DNA from 2 places in the Gordonia sp. NPDC003950 genome. Region 1 is predicted to be linked to the other one. Evidence: riboswitches for the same ligand, from Rfam matches in the RefSeq annotation. Region 1 holds a riboswitch; the other holds the start of a gene.

Region 1 (3,932 bases):
TCGCCGGGCGGTCGCCGGTGGGACCTTCCGCACGACCCGTCGAGTGATCGAGTTGCTCACGTCCTCGTCGCTGCCGAAGGGTGACGTCCTGGCCACCGCACGCATCGCCGGGATCATGGCCGCCAAGCGCACCGACTCCCTCATCCCGCTGTGTCACCAGCTCGCCCTGTCGTCGGTCGACGTGGACTTCGAGATCGGTGAGGACACCGTCGACGTCACCGCCACGGTGACCACCGCCGGACCGACCGGTGTCGAAATGGAAGCGCTCACCGCCGTCGCGGTCAGCGGACTCACCTTGCACGACATGGTCAAGGCCGTCGACCGGCATGCCCAGATGGACGCGATCCGGCTACTGGCCAAATCCGGTGGCCGCTCGGGCGACTGGACACGAGATGCCACCGGAGACACCGGCACCCGAGACACCGGCAGCAACGACCCGGCGATCGGTCGATGACAGGTCAGCGGGTGGCGCGCGTCGTGGTGGCCTCCACGCGGGCGGCCAACGGTGTCTACACCGACCGCACCGGACCGTTGATCTCCGCCTGGCTGGCCGATCGCGGCATCACCGTCGACGAGGTCGACGTGGTGGTCGACGGGCCCGCCGTCGGCGATGCGATCCGCGCCGGCATCTACGCCGAGGTGGATCTGGTCGTCACCACCGGGGGTACCGGGCTCTCACCCACCGACCGCACTCCCGAACAGACCCGGCCAGTGCTCGACGTCGAGTTGCCGGGGCTGGCGGACGCCATCCGCACGGCGGGCCTGCCCGAGGTGCCGACGGCGATTCTCTCGCGCGGTATCGCCGGCGTGGCCGGCCGGACCCTGGTGATCAATCTTCCCGGCTCCACCGGGGGCGTCCGGGATGGCCTGGACGTCCTGGGCACCGTCCTCGACCACGCGCTCGACCAGATCCGGGGCGGGGATCACTAGATGGCGCAGATCGTGCGCGCCGAGATCTCCGAGGCCCCGATCGGTCTTGCCGATCACGAGGCGCTGGTCACCGACGCCGCGGCGGGAGCGGCGGGAGCCGTGGTGGGATTCGTCGGCGCGGTCCGCGATCACGACGGTGGCAACGGCGTGACCCGGCTGTCCTATTCGGCCCACCCGAGTGCCGCGCAGGTGCTGCGCCGCGTCGTCGCGGAGGTCGCCGAGGATGCCGACGGGGTTCGGGCGGTGGCCGTCTCGCACCGGATCGGCGACCTGGCCGTGGGTGATGTCGCCTTCGTCGTCGCGGTCGCCGCCGATCACCGTGGTCCGGCATTCGCTCTGTGCGCTCGGCTCGTCGACGAGGTGAAGGCCCAACTCCCGGTATGGAAGCACCAGTTCTTCACCGACGGTCGCGACGAATGGGTTGGGTCGGCCTGAGTGGTGACACGAGCATGAAAAGGCCCCCGCACGGCGCGAAGCAGCATGCGGGGGCTCTTTGCTCAGGGGCCTTTATCAGGCTCAGGGGAGATTCGGGATCTGGCCCTGGTGCTCGTTGAACAGCTTCAGCTGATCCGGGGTGAGCTGGTAGCCACTGTTCTGGGCGGCATCGAGCAGAGCCAGCAGGCTCGGGTCGGTGGTCTTGTCGCGGAGCGTGGTGAGGGCGTCGTCGGTGCTCGTGGCGCCACTGCTGCCGGTGCTCGGCGCCGACGGTGCCGGGACGGCGGGCAGGCTCGGGGTGGTGGTCGGAGCGGTGCGCGGGGTGGCGCCCGACAGCCCGGTGCCACAGGTCGGCCATGCGCCGGGACCCTGGCTGGCCAGGACGCGCTCGGCGACGACGATCTGCTGCTCACGGGTGGCCTGGTTGGCGCTCGGTGCGAACTCGCCGCCACCGTGGCCGGACCAGGTGCTCGGGCTGAACTGCAGCCCGCCCTGGTAGCCGTTGCCGGTGTTGATGGCCCAGTTGCCGCCCGACTCGCACTGGGCGACCTGATCCCATTCGGCGTCGGTGGCCGCGTGTGCGGAACCGGTGCCCAGGAGGGCCGCGCCGCCGCCGAGGACGGCTCCGGTCAGTGCGACCTTCGCGAAGGTCTTGGTGGCAGTGGTGGTCGTCGGCTTGCGATGACGTCCGGACATGAGTGTGTTACCTCTCTCCACGCGCCTGCGAAGTCAGCTGTCGGGTTCGAGCGAGAGGTGCTCGGTCGCGTCGGCCGTAGCCGTCGGACTTAACCCCAAGAACGTCGTTGACGTCCGTTCTTCCGTGCGGAAGGGTGGGTCCCCCGTCCTCGTTCCCAGATGTTGCTCGTCATTCCACCGGTGGAACGAGGCTCGGCGCGACCGGTGAAAGTTGTGTGTCTTGGTTGCTGTGCTGTGACCTTCTTGGAAGGACGCTTCGTACAGTACGGCCTCGACGCCGACGAATCACACCTTCTTCCACAACGGTTTTCGTGTCTGCGAGTGGGACTTTCGGCCCCATTCGATCGTCGCCGCAGTTCACGGGCATGATGCCCTTCTCGTGTCCATCTCGTTATCGGCTCGTTATGTGATTAAGCTCACAGGGGCGTGGCGGCGTTTCAGCCCCCGGCGAAGGGCGGCAGGACGTCGACGGTGCGCGTCGCGCCGAGGTCTCGACCGCGGTCGCACACCGCGACCTCGTCCCAGAGATACGACGACCGATCCAACACATGCCGCAGGGCCGGATTGTCGGCTGCCAGAATGTGTTCCAGCTCACCGAGGGTGATCTCGTCGGGGACGTCGACGACGTCTGTTTCCCGGCCCGCGGCGGCCCGCGCGGCCGCGAAATAGCGGATCGTCAGACGCACCGATCAGCCCCCGATCGCCGACATCGGACGCGTGGGCTGACGGAAGTCGCCGGAGTTGACCGAGTGCCCGGCACGTTTGGCCCAGGTGTTCTCGCGCCACAGCCGGGCGATCGCGGCGTCGACGTCGGCGCCGCCGCCACGCAGGACCGGCAGCAGAGAGGTCTCGGTCTCGGCGAACAGGCAGTTGCGCAGAGCGCCGTCGGCGGTGAGGCGGGTGCGGTCGCAGTCGCCGCAGAACGGGCGGGTGACCGAGGCGATGACGCCGACCCGCGCGGGACGACCCGCGGCGTCGGTGTGGCCGGCGACCAGCCATGTCTGGGCGGGCGCACCGGCGCGCGGTACGTCGTCGGGCGTCAGCCGCGCGACGTGGCGCAGCGCCTCGAGGATCTCCACCGCGGTCACCATCGCCGAGCGATCCCAGCGATGATCGGCGTCCAGCGGCATCTGCTCGATCACCCGCAACTGATATCCCTCACGCAGACAGAACCCGAACAGCGCCGCGAGTCCACCGAGATCGCTTCGGTCCGGGACGACGGCGTTGACCTTGACGGGATCGAGTCCGGCCGCGCGGGCGGCCGCGAGTCCCTCGAGGACGTCACCGAGACGATCGCGCCGGGTGATCTCGGCGAATCGGGCCGGGTCGATGGTGTCCAGCGACACGTTCACCCGGGTCAGCCCGGCCTCGGTGAGTCCCTGCACCCGACGGGACAGGCCGAGGCCGTTGGTGGTCATCGCGATCCCGGGACGTTCCGGCAGCCGGGACACCCGGGCGATGATCTCCTCGAGATCCCGGCGCAGCAGTGGTTCACCGCCGGTGAAGCGGATCGTCCGGATCCCCAGGTCACGGACCGCGACGGTCAGGACACGAACGAACTCGTCGGTGCTCAGCACCGCGTCGGTCGGTAACCAGTCGAGACCGTCGGCGGGCATGCAATAGGTGCAGCGCAGATTGCAGCGGTCGGTCACCGAGACCCGCAGGTCGGTGGCCACCCGGCCGAAGGTGTCCCGCAGCGGGCCGTCGACCGGTGCCGGGGCGCGCGACGCCGGGATCAGCGACGGCAGCGGCAGTCCGAGGTCGACGGCGGTCATCAGCGGTCCCGGGTTTCGATGACGTCGGCCCGGGTCGCCAGGGCGCGAAAGGTGCTCGCGTGGAAGACGAGTGGTTCGACGCTGGGGTCGGCCTGC
Region 2 (3,932 bases), on a different contig from region 1:
CGCGACGGCGATCGGCGCGGCGACGGGTCACGTCGGAACTACTCAGTACCGACGACCGGCGTTGAACGGCCCGGCGTCGTCGATCGGCACGACCTTCACCGGAACCCCGAAAGTCGAGGCGTGAATCACGTAGCCGTCGCCCACGTACATCCCGACGTGGTGGGCGTCGGAGTAATAGATGATGAGGTCGCCGGGCTGCAGGTCCTGCCGCGCCACGGCCGTCCCCGAGGCCATCTGCGCCTCACTGGAACGCGGCAGCGTCTTGCCGGCCTGCTTGTACGCCCAGACCATCAGTCCCGAACAGTCGAACGAGTTGGGACCGGTGGCACCCCACACATACGGATCGCCGATGCGCGTCAGCGCGGCCTGTACGGCCACCAGCGCCGGGGAGGTGCCCCGCGGGATCGCGGCCGGGTCGAAGTCGAATCGGGGGCCGGCCAACGCGGCGAGTTGCTTGCCGGTCATCGACTGATAAATGACCCGGATCTGCGCCGCCTGCAACTGCAGTTCGGCCTGACGCTTCTGCAGGTCACCACGGACCCGCTCGGCCTCGGTGACGGCCTGGGTGGCCGTTGCCGCGGTGGCGTTGGCCTCGTCGCGGGCCGACACCGTCTGCGCCCGGGTCTTCTTCAGTGTCGCGAGTTGGGCCGCGGTCTGCCTGGAGACCATTTCCAGCCCCGACATCTGATCGAGCAGGGACTGCGGCGAATCGCTGGTCAGCACCGCGTAGAGCCGATTGGAGCGGCCACCCATATAGCTGACCCGGATCAGCGAGTCGAAGCGCTGCTGCACCGACGACAACGTCGCCTCGGACCGATCCAAGGTCGTCTGGGCTGCGGCGGCCGCCTGGCGGGACTGTACGACGATGCGTCGCTGCTTGTCGTACTCGATCTGGGCGTTGTGCATGGCCTCGGCCGACTTCTCGGCCTCCTGGCTCAGCGCACGGTACCGGGTCAGCAACTGATCGGCGGTCTGCGGTTGCGCGGCGGCCTCCGGCACACCGACCAACCCACCGAGCTGCGCCATGGCGATCATGACCGCCGCGAGGGCGGTCGTGAGGACCCATCGGGTCGATCCCCTCACGCCGCTCGTCGATCCCGCTCTCACGGTTGTCACCACACTCCCTTGCTACCCCGTCGCTCGGCCACATCCCGATAGGTGGACGTCATCCCCCGCCGACGACAGGCTCGGGCGAACCGCGCTATGCGCGATCCGCCCGATACATGTTCACACGTCCCACCGGTACGTGGACTCAGTACCGCCGAACTCCCACCAGCGACCACTCCTTGACCGATGCCTTCTGCACCGGCACCCCGTAGGTCGAGGCGTGGATGAACTGGCCGTTGCCGATGTAGAGACCCGCGTGACCGCCACCGTTGAAGATGAGGACGTCGCCGGGCTGGGCGTCGGCGTAGTTCACCGCACGGCCACCGCCGAGCTGACCGTAGCTGTCACGCGGAAGGGTCTTCCCGGCCTGCTGGTAGGACCAGTAGACGAGACCCGAGCAGTCGAAAGCGTTGGGTCCGGCTGCGCCGTAGCTGTACGGGGCGCCGATCTTGGTTTCCGCGGCCTGGACAGCCTTCTGTCCCGCGGTCAGCTGCGGGGTGATGATTCCGCCGCCGCCGGGCCGGAACTGGCTGGGAACCTGGTTCTGGTCGACGCCGGGCAGCGTGAACTTCCCCAGGTTCGGGATCTCGATGGTGGCGCTGGGCGCCGGAGCCGGTGCGGCCAGGGCCGGACCGGCGGCGACAGCAAGCGAGCCGACGGTCAACGAGCCCGCGATCATCGCCTTCTTGGCGACGCCTCCGCGATTCGGCTGTTCCAAACGATGTTTGGCCACGAAAGAGGTTCTCCTTTTGTTCTCCCCTGACCGCCTACCGAGTTAGCTGTCGGGTTCGGGCCGAGAGAATGGCCCTACACACCCGGGCACAGGCGTGCCCAGGGCGCGATTCACCCCAATTCGGATTGCTCCGAAAACGTGTGGTTCCCCGGTTCGCCCATCGGGCGATTGAGCGGTGATCTCCGCAGACCACTTCTGTTGAAGTAGGACGCTCCGCGAAGGTCTCGGAAAGGTTACGAAATCGGATGCGTGTCTGTCCACTAGGGGACAAAGGGCCCTAGCCGCCCGGAAAATCACCCCGCGCGCAGAATCGTCAATCCCGGCCGCGAATCAGGCCCGCACGCTGGGCCGATGCCCGCCCTTGCCGATCGTGCAGCCTCAGTGCTCGCCATCGAAGCAGCCGTGAACGCATCGATGGCCGAACCGATCTCGGCGTCGGCGATCGCGTGCCCGCCGCCCCCGTTCATCGCCACCAGAACCGACCCGTCCTCGCTGGTCGCAGGGGTGATGAGGACGTTCATCATGCAGCCGTCACACGCGGTGCGGCGACCTGGACAACTGCTGCAGTCGATGTACATCTGTGATCTCCATCTCATTTGCGGTCTCTGGCCGTGTCGACGCCGGATTCCCCACGCGGACACCCCGAGTCATGCCTCGGGGGTCATGTCTCGGGAGCCACGTCTCGCGTGACGCCGATGCGCCGTGCGATCCGCCATCGGGAACACACGCTAGAGATGACCACCGACAGTTTTCGCCGACGCCGAGGTCGACGACGACGTCGGCCCGCGGGAGACCGCCCTTGTCGGTGGTGCGAACTAGTGTTCGCGCCGTGGTGGGAGATCCCGTTCAGCTGTCCTTCGCCGACCTGATGACCGCGGCCGGCCGCGGCGGCGATGATGTGGCCGCCGACCCGACCTTCGGCGAGGAGTCCCTGTTCGACACGACGTTCGTGGTCGTGGACCTCGAGACGACCGGCGGTGATCCCGCCCGCGACGCGATCACCGAGATCGGGGCGGTCAAGGTCCGCGGCGGCGAGGTGATCGGGGAGTTCGCCACCCTGGTCGATCCCGAGCGGTCGATCCCACCCAAGATCGTCGCGCTGACCGGGATCACCGAGGCGATGGTCTACGACGCCCCGCGTATCCCCGAGGTGCTGTCGTCCTTCATCGAGTTCGCCCGCGGGTGCCTCCTGGTCGCGCACAACGCGCGCTTCGACACCGGCTTCCTCCGGCACAACGCCACCCGCCTCGGGCGGGAGTGGCCGTTTGTCACCAGCCTGTGCACCGTCCGACTGGCACGTCGCGTCCTCACCCGCGACGAGGCACCGACAGTGCGGCTGGGTGCGCTGGCGGAGTTGTTCGACGTATCGGTCCGGCCCACACACCGGGCCCTCGACGACGCGCGCGCCACCGTGGAGGTGCTCCATCACCTCCTCGAGCGAATCGGGAATCAGGGCGTCCGCACCTACGGCGACCTGACGGCCTACCTGCCGCGCGGAAACCCTCGGCTGCGGGCCAAACGGCATCTGGCCGACGCCCTCCCCGCCCGGCCCGGCGTGTACCTGTTTCGCGGACCCTCTGATGAGGTCCTCTATGTCGGGACCGCGACCGATCTGCGCCGGCGGGTGATGACGTACTTCACCGGTTCGGACCCGCGGGCCCGGATCGGCGAGATGGTCTCGTTGGCCACCCGGGTCGATCACGTCGAGTGCGCCCACGCGCTGGAGGCGGGAGTGCGCGAGTTGCGACTCATCGCCGCCCACACGCCGGCCTACAACCGGCGGTCGACGCAGCCGCACCGCGGCTGGTGGATCACGCTGACAGCGGAGCGCTTTCCGCGGTTACAGATCAGCCGCACCGCCACCGAGAATGCGGTCGGTCCGATCCCCAACCGCACCCGCGCATCCGAGCTCGCCGAGCTGATGTCCCGGGCATCGGGCCTGCGCACCTGTCGGACGCGGCTGCCCGCGTCCGCCGGCCACCACTGGTGCCGAACCGCCGCCGACGGTGGCGACCTCATCGGCGGGTGTGCGGCGGCATCCGAGGGCCCCCTGACCCTGCCGGACTACCTGCCCCGGGTGCAGGCCGCACAC

Evidence for each region. Region 1 has a riboswitch for cyclic di-AMP ahead of ACWETB_RS02995 (transglycosylase family protein). Riboswitches for the same ligand answer to the same signal wherever they lie in the genome.
Region 2: it holds a riboswitch for cyclic di-AMP, as region 1 does, so the genes downstream of both, ACWETB_RS03555 (C40 family peptidase) here and ACWETB_RS02995 (transglycosylase family protein) in region 1, are expected to answer to the same signal.

What each region holds. Positions count from the first base shown of each region.
Region 1 is NZ_JBSGIT010000002.1:274,283-278,214, reverse strand. It holds gene moaC (cyclic pyranopterin monophosphate synthase MoaC) at 1-454, shown strand, start outside; gene ACWETB_RS03005 (MogA/MoaB family molybdenum cofactor biosynthesis protein) at 451-930, shown strand; gene ACWETB_RS03000 (molybdenum cofactor biosynthesis protein MoaE) at 931-1,365, shown strand; gene ACWETB_RS02995 (transglycosylase family protein) at 1,447-2,061, opposite strand; cyclic di-AMP (ydaO/yuaA leader) riboswitch at 2,068-2,238, opposite strand; gene ACWETB_RS02990 (MoaD/ThiS family protein) at 2,499-2,747, opposite strand; gene moaA (GTP 3',8-cyclase MoaA) at 2,751-3,836, opposite strand; gene ACWETB_RS02980 (flavin reductase family protein) at 3,836-3,932, opposite strand, start outside.
Region 2 is NZ_JBSGIT010000003.1:104,195-108,126, reverse strand. It holds gene ACWETB_RS03565 (hypothetical protein) at 1-31, opposite strand, end outside; gene ACWETB_RS03560 (NlpC/P60 family protein) at 43-1,119, opposite strand; gene ACWETB_RS03555 (C40 family peptidase) at 1,253-1,840, opposite strand; cyclic di-AMP (ydaO/yuaA leader) riboswitch at 1,857-2,025, opposite strand; gene ACWETB_RS03550 (DEDD exonuclease domain-containing protein) at 2,670-3,932, shown strand, end outside.